Regions from separate parts of the Nocardia sp. NPDC058519 genome, predicted to be linked through region 1. Evidence: riboswitches for the same ligand, from Rfam matches in the RefSeq annotation. Region 1 holds a riboswitch; each other region holds the start of a gene.
What was found. Region 1 has a riboswitch for cobalamin ahead of ACFWPK_RS21310 (ABC transporter substrate-binding protein). Riboswitches for the same ligand answer to the same signal wherever they lie in the genome.
Positions count from the first base shown of each region.

Region 2: another riboswitch for cobalamin. It lies ahead of ACFWPK_RS14715 (ABC transporter substrate-binding protein); the one in region 1 lies ahead of ACFWPK_RS21310 (ABC transporter substrate-binding protein).
Region 3: another riboswitch for cobalamin. It lies ahead of ACFWPK_RS29750 (FecCD family ABC transporter permease); the one in region 1 lies ahead of ACFWPK_RS21310 (ABC transporter substrate-binding protein).

Region 1 is NZ_JBHXNK010000019.1:102,486-105,484, forward strand. It holds gene ACFWPK_RS21300 (Ig-like domain-containing protein) at 1-348, opposite strand, end outside; tRNA gene ACFWPK_RS21305 (tRNA-Lys) at 665-737, shown strand; cobalamin riboswitch at 804-935, shown strand; gene ACFWPK_RS21310 (ABC transporter substrate-binding protein) at 1,045-2,574, shown strand; gene ACFWPK_RS21315 (ABC transporter permease) at 2,654-2,999, shown strand, end outside.
Region 2 is NZ_JBHXNK010000010.1:183,422-186,420, reverse strand. It holds gene ACFWPK_RS14720 (FecCD family ABC transporter permease) at 1-700, opposite strand, end outside; gene ACFWPK_RS14715 (ABC transporter substrate-binding protein) at 681-1,796, opposite strand; cobalamin riboswitch at 1,929-2,116, opposite strand; gene ACFWPK_RS14710 (hypothetical protein) at 2,280-2,891, opposite strand; gene ACFWPK_RS14705 (TetR/AcrR family transcriptional regulator) at 2,971-2,999, shown strand, end outside.
Region 3 is NZ_JBHXNK010000037.1:6,386-9,384, forward strand. It holds gene ACFWPK_RS29745 (ABC transporter ATP-binding protein) at 1-631, opposite strand, end outside; gene ACFWPK_RS29750 (FecCD family ABC transporter permease) at 628-1,659, opposite strand; adenosylcobalamin (AdoCbl) riboswitch at 1,665-1,804, opposite strand; gene ACFWPK_RS29755 (ABC transporter substrate-binding protein) at 1,903-2,994, shown strand; gene ACFWPK_RS29760 (ABC transporter permease) at 2,994-2,999, shown strand, end outside.

The DNA.
Region 1 (2,999 bases):
GGTCTTGCCGTAGCCGAGAACCTCGGCGGTCGACCAGGAGCGGCCGTCCGCGGCCAGCTGGCCCGCCACCGTGGTGCCCTGCTGATTGGTCAGCTTGACGTCGGTGAACTTGCCGTCTTCGACCTGGAAGGCCATCGGCATGCCGGGCGAGACGCCGACCTGCCCGTCCTTGATGGTCGAGACCAGCTTCGGCTTGATGAGCTCGGCGAGGGGGTTGCGATCGATCGCCACCTCCACACCGGCACCCTCCGCCGCCGAACACGCCGACGCCCCGAGGGCGAACACCGCCAGCAGCACCACCGGAACGATCGTCCGTAGCGACCGAGGTCGCCCCCGCTTCTTACCCATGTCAACCCCGTTTCCGTACCGACGCGATTACAGTGCGCCGCAGATCCCACCGACCCGAATCGCTAGAGCCATCCGTGTGAGCGGGGGGCGTTACGAACTCGACGTCTCGCCCATTCTGCCAGCTGGCCCGGCCGGTTCCAACGGGAAAGACCCCGCGACACGACCAAGTCACAATCGTTAGATACGCGCGAGGGCCGCTGGTGTTAACAACGCCGAGTGTGCGGCATTGTTGCTGGTCAGCGCCCGATTTCACTTTCCGGCCCACCGCCTGCTAATGTTTGTTCCGCACCGGAGACGGGGCAAAGAACAAAAACACGCGCCATTAGCTCAATTGGCAGAGCAGCTGACTCTTAATCAGCGGGTTCGGGGTTCAAGTCCCTGATGGCGCACAACAGGAAGCCCCTGACCAGGTCAAATGGTCAGGGGCTTCCTTCGTTTCACCGATCGGAACCGTCACCGACCGCACGTGTATGCGTAGGATGACGCCTGTCTGTAGGGAAGTCCGGTGTGAGTCCGGCGCTGTCCCGCAACTGTGAGGCCCGTACGCGGGCCGAAGCCAGATACCTGCGGATGAGGTACTGAACACGGTCGTGATCACGTGGGTATTGATCGATGCGCCGAACCGAGCCGTGCTCTGACGGCTTGTTTCCGCATGTCCTCATCGCGTGAGAGCCAGACGCGATAGGAGCCCTTCCCATGCAGTCCTCGACTCTGCGTCGTCGCACGTTCCTGCTCGGTGGCGCGCTCGCCGCGGGCACTGTTCTGGCCGGCTGCAACCGGTCATCGACATCCGCGGACGGTGCGGTCGACACCTTCACCGCGGCCTTCCAGGGTTCGGGTGCGGGCGAAGGCATCGACCCCGGCGTGAACACCTTGTTCATCGACGAGGCCAGGATGAAATCGGTCTACGACGGGTTGTTCGAGATCGATGCGACGATGACACCGATTCCCCGGCTGGCGGTTTCAGCCGAACCGAACGCCGACGGCACACGATGGCGGATCGCGCTGCGTGAGGCGCGCTGGCACGACGGGAAGGCGTTCACCGCCGATGACGTGCTATACACGTTCTCGCGGGTGCTCGGCCCGCCACAGCGGCGCCCGTTCATCGCCGCGTCGTCGCTGGCGAACGTCGACCTGGCGCGGAGCCGTGCCGTCGATGCCCGCACCGTCGAGATCGCGCTCACCGAACCGTCTTTCGAGTTCCTGATCGCGCTGTCGGCCTACGGAACCAAGATCGTGCAGAACGGTGCCACCGATTTCGACCGGCCGGTGGGCACCGGCCCGTTCGTGTTCGAGTCCTTCGAAGCGGGAAGGCAGTTCGTCGCCACCGCCAACGACCACTATTGGGACGGCGCACCGGAGATCCGCCGGTTGCGGATCGTGAGCGCGGAATCCGACGCCAGGCTCTCGGCCGTGCAGAGCGGCGAGATCGACTACGCCGACAACCTCACACCCTCGGCGGTTCGGACCTTGCAGGGCAAGCGCGGGGTCTCGCTGGGATCGACCCCGAACAGTGGAATCTATTTCTTCGCCATGAAGACCGACCGGGCACCGTTCGATAACCCTGACGTCCGCCGGGCGGTGATGCGGATGCTGGACCGCGACGAACTGGTCAAGGTCGCGCTGGAGGGCCAGGGCGAGGTCGGCAACGATGTTTTCGGCAAGGGCTTCCAGTACTCCGCCGACCTGCCCCAACACAGCTTCGACCCCGACGAGGTGGGGCGCCTGCTCAGTCGTGCCGGGGTGCGCGACCTGTCGTTCGATCTTTTCACCGCGCCCGTCGCGCACGGATTCGTCGAGGCGGCAAGGCTTTTCGCCGAGCACGCCGCACGCTGCGGGGTCAAGGTGAATGTCGTCCTCGGTTCGAAGGACACCTATTACACCGACGCGCTCAACACCGGCCAGCTGACGATGGGCCAGTCCGGACCGTTGCCGATTCCGAACCATTTCGCCTCGCGGCTGCTGACCGGTTCACCACAGAATCGGACGAAGTGGTCCGACCCGGAGTTCGACGCCCTGTACGCGAGGGCACAGGCGACACCGACCGAGCAGGCCCGCGCGGCGATCTATCAGACGATGCACGAGATCCTCTACGACAGAGGTGGATTCGTGTTCTTCGGCAATACGGCGTGGAACACTGCCGCCCGCGATCGGTTCCAGAACCTGCCGGACGCCGTGCCCAATTCGCACGGTTGGGCTCGCTTCAACCGTGTGGGTGCCCGATGACCGTCCTGGACGCCGCGCGGGCGCGGTGCCGGGTCGACCGCTGGGATCGCCGCATCGTGACCAGTATTCGGTAGCGTCCGTGCGTGTTTCGACACCGTATTCCCGATTCCTGGTGCGCCGCAGCGTGATCGGAGCAGGGCAGCTCAGCATACTGATGGTGCTGGTGTTCGGGCTGTCGCTGCTGTTGCCCGGCGACGCGGCCGATGTGCAGAGCAATGATGTACTCGGCGAACAACAGCGGGCGGCGGCACGGCAACTGCTCGGACTCGATGTCGCGCCGGTCAGACGCTTCGCCGACTGGCTCGGTGACGCGGTGACGGGCGACTTCGGTGTCTCCTATGCCAACGGCCGCCCGGTCGCCGAGGTGATCGCGGACCCGTTGCTGACTACCGCGCTGATGGCCGCGCTGGCATTCGTGCTGCTGG
Region 2 (2,999 bases), on a different contig from region 1:
GCAGGGCATAGATCAACGCGCCACCGAGCAGGACGGGCACGGCCGCGATCGCCACCTTGCCGTAGGTCGCGGTGGCGAGACTGCCGAGCAGCCAGAACACGATGGACTGCAATTCACCGTAGGGGTCGGCGAGGTAGGTCAGCAGGGAGACCAGCGCGGAGAAGAACGCGCCGACCACGATTCCGGACAGCACGATCGTCAGCGGTGGCGCGGGCCCGCGCGTGCGGCTGGTCAGGAATACCGCGACCAGCGCCAGCAGACCGAACCCGAACGCGCCGAGTACCAGTGCCGCCGAACCGAGCCCGAGCACGATCGCGAGCGCACCGCCGAACGACGCACCCGAGGAGACGCCGATGATCTGCGAACTCACGATCGGATTGCCGAACACCGCCTGCAGTACCACCCCGCAGACCGCCAGACCCGCACCGATCAGCATCGACAGCACCACCCGCGGCAGCCGGACCCGCAGCACAGCCGCTTCCTGGGCTTGCGACCAGGTCGGGTCCAACGGCAGCACCTGACCGAGCAGAATCCGGGTCACATCGCCGGTGCCGACCGAGTACCGGCCGACGCCGAGGGCGAGGATCGCGATGGCGATCACCGCGATGGGCAGCCCGATCGCGGCGGCGCGGCGGCGGGTCCGCATAGCTCGGCGGCGCGGAAGTCCGGAACGCGCTGGTTCAGCGACCGAAATCCGCATAGTCCGACGATCCAGCGTTGGCACGTACCTGCAAGATGGTGTCCAGCTGCGCGGCGCTCGGTGCGGTGCCGTACAGGAATTCGTAGTCGCGCACTACCCCCGAACGCAGACCGGGCGCACCGGTGCGGCGCACCAGTCCGGCGAGCCACTCCCACATCAGCGGCGATTCCTGGCTCGGCGGGTCCCACCGGTAGCCGCCGAGCGGCACCTTGTAGACGCGGCGCTCCCGGACCGCGCGCAAGCTAGCCAGCGCCGGGTTGCCGTAGAGATCGGCGGGCAGCGCCGGGCCGAAGTTGCCCAGCAAGATGATGTCAGGGTCCCAGGCCAGCAGTTGTTCGATGCCGATGGTGGCGCGCTGCTGGGCGATCGCGCCCGCCGGGTTCCTGGCACCGACCAATTCGGTGACGAAATGGTTGTACGAGCCGGCGCCTGCCACTGGAAAACCATCCGCATCGCCGAACATGTACAGCACCGAAGGTGACGTGCCCGTCGGTCTGCGTTCGGTCAGCCGGGTACGCCGCGCGCGCATACCGTCGACGATCCGCTTGGATCGCTCCTGAGCACCGAGCAGTTCGCCGTAGAGCGTGACGGCACCCTCTAGATCGTCCTGCGTGCCGTAGGTGAGCGAGACCACCGTGAGGCCCGCGTTGGTGAGCGGGTCGAGAATGCCGGCCCCGCGATCACCCCACTGGATCACCACATCGGGCTCGGCGGCCAGGACGCTCTCCACATTGGGCGCGAACTCCGCGCCTGCCACATCGGTGCGGACCGACAGCAATTGCGGATAGACCTCGCCGAGGAATCCGGTGCGGATGGCGCTCGCCGATGCGGCGTTCATGCCCGCCAGCACATCGGGGCGGCCTGCCACCGCGATCATCATCGAGGCTGCGGGCATCGGGATCGTGACGACGCGCCGTACCGGTCCGGGCAGCACGACGGTCCGGCCTGTCAGGTCGGTCACCGTCGGTCCGGCACCGGCATTCGCCGCATCCCCCCGTCCGCAGGCCGCGACCGCGGGCAGCGCGGCGGCGGCGAGCATGCCCGTCAGCCAACGTCGGCGGGTGATTACAACACCGGTGGATCTCGTGTCCGGCATGGTCGTTCCTCTCGCGGCGGAGACCGGACACGAGAACAGCATTCGCCGCGGGTGCCTCGTGGGCACACGAGTCGCAGACCGCTCGCCGGTACCGGACGACGCGGATGAATGACCGCCTCGGGGTCCGCGCCCCTGGTGGTGTCCGCGGCAGGTCAGTCTCCTGACTCCCGGATCGGCGCGGGCCCCGACCTTCCAGCCCTTCGGCCGTGGTCGTCGTTGGGGCCCGCGCCCCGGTCACAGTGGCGGGACCGTGTCGGATTCACACCGACTTCCTGGCTCCCACCGCGGTTTTCTCGATCACCTTAGCCGACTCGACCCACGGCCGATGGGGCCGAGTAGCAGCGCGTGCGGCAAGCTGGTGGCCGCGCGATCCTCGAATACCGGATCCCGTGGCAGACCTCGGCGAATTCAACCGCGACATCATCGACAGGATCGAAGTCGTCCGTCGCGTCGACGCACCGCTGCCCGACCAGGCGTGAACCTTCAGACTGCTCGATCCAGCATCGCCGCGCGGATCTTCGCGACCGCGGCCTGCGGGTCGTCGGCCCAGAACGCGACGGTGCTCACCGTGAAGTCGCCCTGTGGAGTGTGGAAGGTCTGGGGTTCGGTCAGGATGACGCGGATGTTCGTCGAGCTGCCGATGATCACGGCGAGTGTCTCGTCGCCTGTTCCGGTGAGCTGCAACGATTTCGCGCCGTCGTAGGCCCGCAGATCGTGGCGGACGGCCCGGATGTCGGCGAGCGCGATGTCGAGGGCGACGCGGCGCAGGTAGCGCACGCGTAGCAGGTCGCCGGTGAGCACGTGTGGATACATGTGGTGCGCGGCCAGCATCCCCACCATCCACAACAATCCCCAGACCCCTAGCGCCAGCGCGACAATCCGCGCCGCGGGCCACGGAATCAGCAGGTGAACCGCCGGGATCTCCACGGCACTGACCACGATGAACGCCCAGATGACCGCCGACACCGCACCCGCGTACCGAATCGGCGTGCCGCAGCCGGTGTCGGGGCGGCGGGCGGCTACCCGCGCCAGGCTCACCCATATGTCGACTTCGAGACGAACGAAAGACCGTGCGAGCTGGGTGATCGGGCGCATGGGACCCTCCTTTTCAATACACTCGCATTGTAAAGAGGTGACGCACAGCAATACAAGTGCATTGTGAAAAGATGGGCTGATGCCGAAGCGGGTGGATCACAGTTCTCG
Region 3 (2,999 bases), on a different contig from region 1:
TTCGGTTCAGGCTCCGCATCAGGGTGAGCAGTTCGAGCTGATGGGTGACGTCGAGATGGTTGGTCGGTTCGTCGAGCAGCAGTACCGGGGTGTTCTGCAGCAGCGCACGTGCCAGCAGAACCCGCTGCCGTTCGCCGCCGGACAGCTGGTGCACCTGCCTGCCCGCGAAACCGGCGAGATCGACCGCGGCCAGCGCCTGTGCCACCTGCTGCTGTTCGCGCGGGGCGCCGAGTCCCCACGGCGGCAGATAGGGCGTCAGCCCGAGGGCGACCACCTCGCCGGCCAGCATGTCGGCGGGCGGGGTCTCGTCCTGCGCCACCAACGCCACCGTCGCGGCCCGTTGTCGCGGCCGCATCGTGTGCAGGGTCTGCCCATCCACGAGCACTCGACCCTGCCTGGGTTTGTCGACTCCCGCCAGCACCCGCAGCAACGTCGATTTACCGCTGCCGTTGGGCCCGACGATCCCGACGATTTCCCCGGGCTCGATCGAAAAGTCCGCGCCGACCACGACATTCCGTCGCCCGATAGCGCAGGTGAGCGTGACCGCTCGCACTTCGCCTGAGCTCGCTGAAATATTGCCCGGGCAGGCCTCCTCGCTGGATGGGCGTTCGACCTGGGTGGAGTCGCTCATGACGTGCCGAACTGGTAGCGGCGTCTGCCCATCAGCAGAAGGAAAGTCGGAGCGCCGATGAGGCCGGTGAGTACGCCGACCGGGATCTCGGTGGGGCGCACCAATATTCGGGTGGCGGCGTCGGCGACCACCAGGAACAGCGCACCGCCGAGCGCGCAGGTGGGGAGCAGGTTGCGGTGGCGGGGGCCGACGATCATCCGGGCGGCGTGCGGGACGACCAGGCCGACGAAGCCGATGCCGCCCGACACCGCGACCAGGACACCGACGAGCACCGCCAGCAGCACGAACAGGCCGATGCGCAGCCGTCGCACCGGGACGCCGACCGACGACGCGGTGTCCGCGCCGAGCGTGAGCGCGTCCAGCCAGCCCGCGCTCGCCATGAGGATCGCGCCGCAGGCCAGCACCACGGTCAGCGGCAGGGCGATGGTCGTCCAATCGGCACCGGCGAGACTGCCGAGCAGCCAGAACAGCACCGACTCCGCCGCCGCGGGATCGGTGCTGCGAAAAACGAGGAAACTGCTGAACCCGGCGAACGCCGAACCGAGCACGGTGCCGGTGAGCACCAGCCGCAGCGGCGTGAGACCGCCCTGGGCGAACGCGATCAGGAACACCAGGGTCGCGGCGCCGAACGCACCGAGCAGCGCACCGCCGGACAGCGCCCAGATGCCCGCACCGGCGAACAACCCGGAGGTGATGACCGCGGCCGCGCCTACACCGGCCCCGGAGGAGACGCCGAGCAGGAATGGGTCGGCCAGTGGGTTGCGCACCAGCGTCTGCATCGCCGCACCGGCCAGTGCCAATCCGGCGCCCACCACCGCGGCCAGCAGTGTGCGTGGCACCCGGAGCTGCCAGACGATGGTGTCGATACCGAGATCGGTGGGTGTCGCGCCGGTGAGCCGGGCGATGAGGGTGTCGAGCACCGCGGACACGGGCACGATCTCCGCACCGAATCCGGTGGCACCGATCATGGCCGCCAGCAACAGCGCCCCGATCAGGGGCAGCGCGAGCGAGATCCGGGCACGGATCATCGCGAATTCTCCACAGGCAAGGCGCGGCCCTTTCAGAGGGTGTCCCGGCGAGGGAGGTCTGACTTTCGCCGCGAGGCGATCACAGTGGCGCGACCGTTCCGGAGTGACACCGGATTCCCGCACCCGCCGGGAATAACGCCCAGACTCTAACGCGGCACTCCGTGCCAACCAGGAGCCGGGCCCTTCAAATCATGGAAAGGCTAATGGTGTTCGGGGGGTGGTCGTGATTGCTTGAATCCGTCTATGTACCGACCGAACACCTTTCGACCCGGCCTGCGTGGCCGCGCCACCGCCGCACTTCTCGCGATGGCAACCGTTGCGACGCTCGGCCTGACCGGCTGCGCACAGGGCAACGACGCACCGGTCGGCACCCCCGACGCGCCGCTGCCGACCGAGGTTCCGCCCGGGACCACGCTCGTCGTCGCCGATCAGCAGGAACGGCTGCAATCGGCGCTGCGGCTGTCCGGCGAGCTGGACAAGCTGCCGTTCAAGATCGAGTTCGCGAACTTCGTCGGTGGTCCGGCCATCCTCGAGGCCTTCCGGGCGGGCGCGGCCGATGTCGGTCAGGTCGGCGATGTGCCGCCGATCCACGCGCTGGCCGCGGGGCAGGACGTGCCGATCATCGGCTCCTATCAGACCAATCCGAAGGCGATGAAACTCGCGGTCGCACCGGGCCGTTCGATCTCGAAGCTCACCGATCTGAAGGGCAAGAAGATCGCCTACGCCGAGGGCACCGCCCAGCAGGCGTCGGTGCTCAAGGCACTCACCAAGGCGGGACTGAAGCCCACCGATGTGGAGCTGGTCCGGCTGCAGCTGGCCGAATTCCCGGACGCGGTGCGCACCGGTCAGGTCGATGTCGCGCCGCTGATCGAACCCAATGTGACCAGGTTCCTGCGCACCCAGGGCACCTCGCTGATCCCGGATTCGGAGACCACGGGCATCTACAGCGGTCTCGCCTATGTGTACGCGCGTCGCGCGGTGGTCCAGGATCCGGCGAAAGCCGCCGCGACCCGCGCCCTGGTCGGCGCGTTCGTGCGGGCCTGGCAGTGGACCAACACCCATCGCGAGGAATGGGCGACCCGCTACTACGTCGAGGGCCAGAAGGTCAGCGCCGACGATGCCGAGCGGATCGTCGAATCGCTGGGCACCTTCACGTTCCCGCACCTGGACCAGCAGCTGATCGCCCGGCAGCAGACCACCATCGACGCGATCGACGCCGTGGGTGAACTGCCCAAGAAGATCAAGGCCGTCGACGGCTTCGACCTGCGCTTCGATGCCGCGGTCACCGAGGCCGTCACCGCCAGCGGGGCGGCGTTCGCGCCGGCGGCGGGCTGATGGCC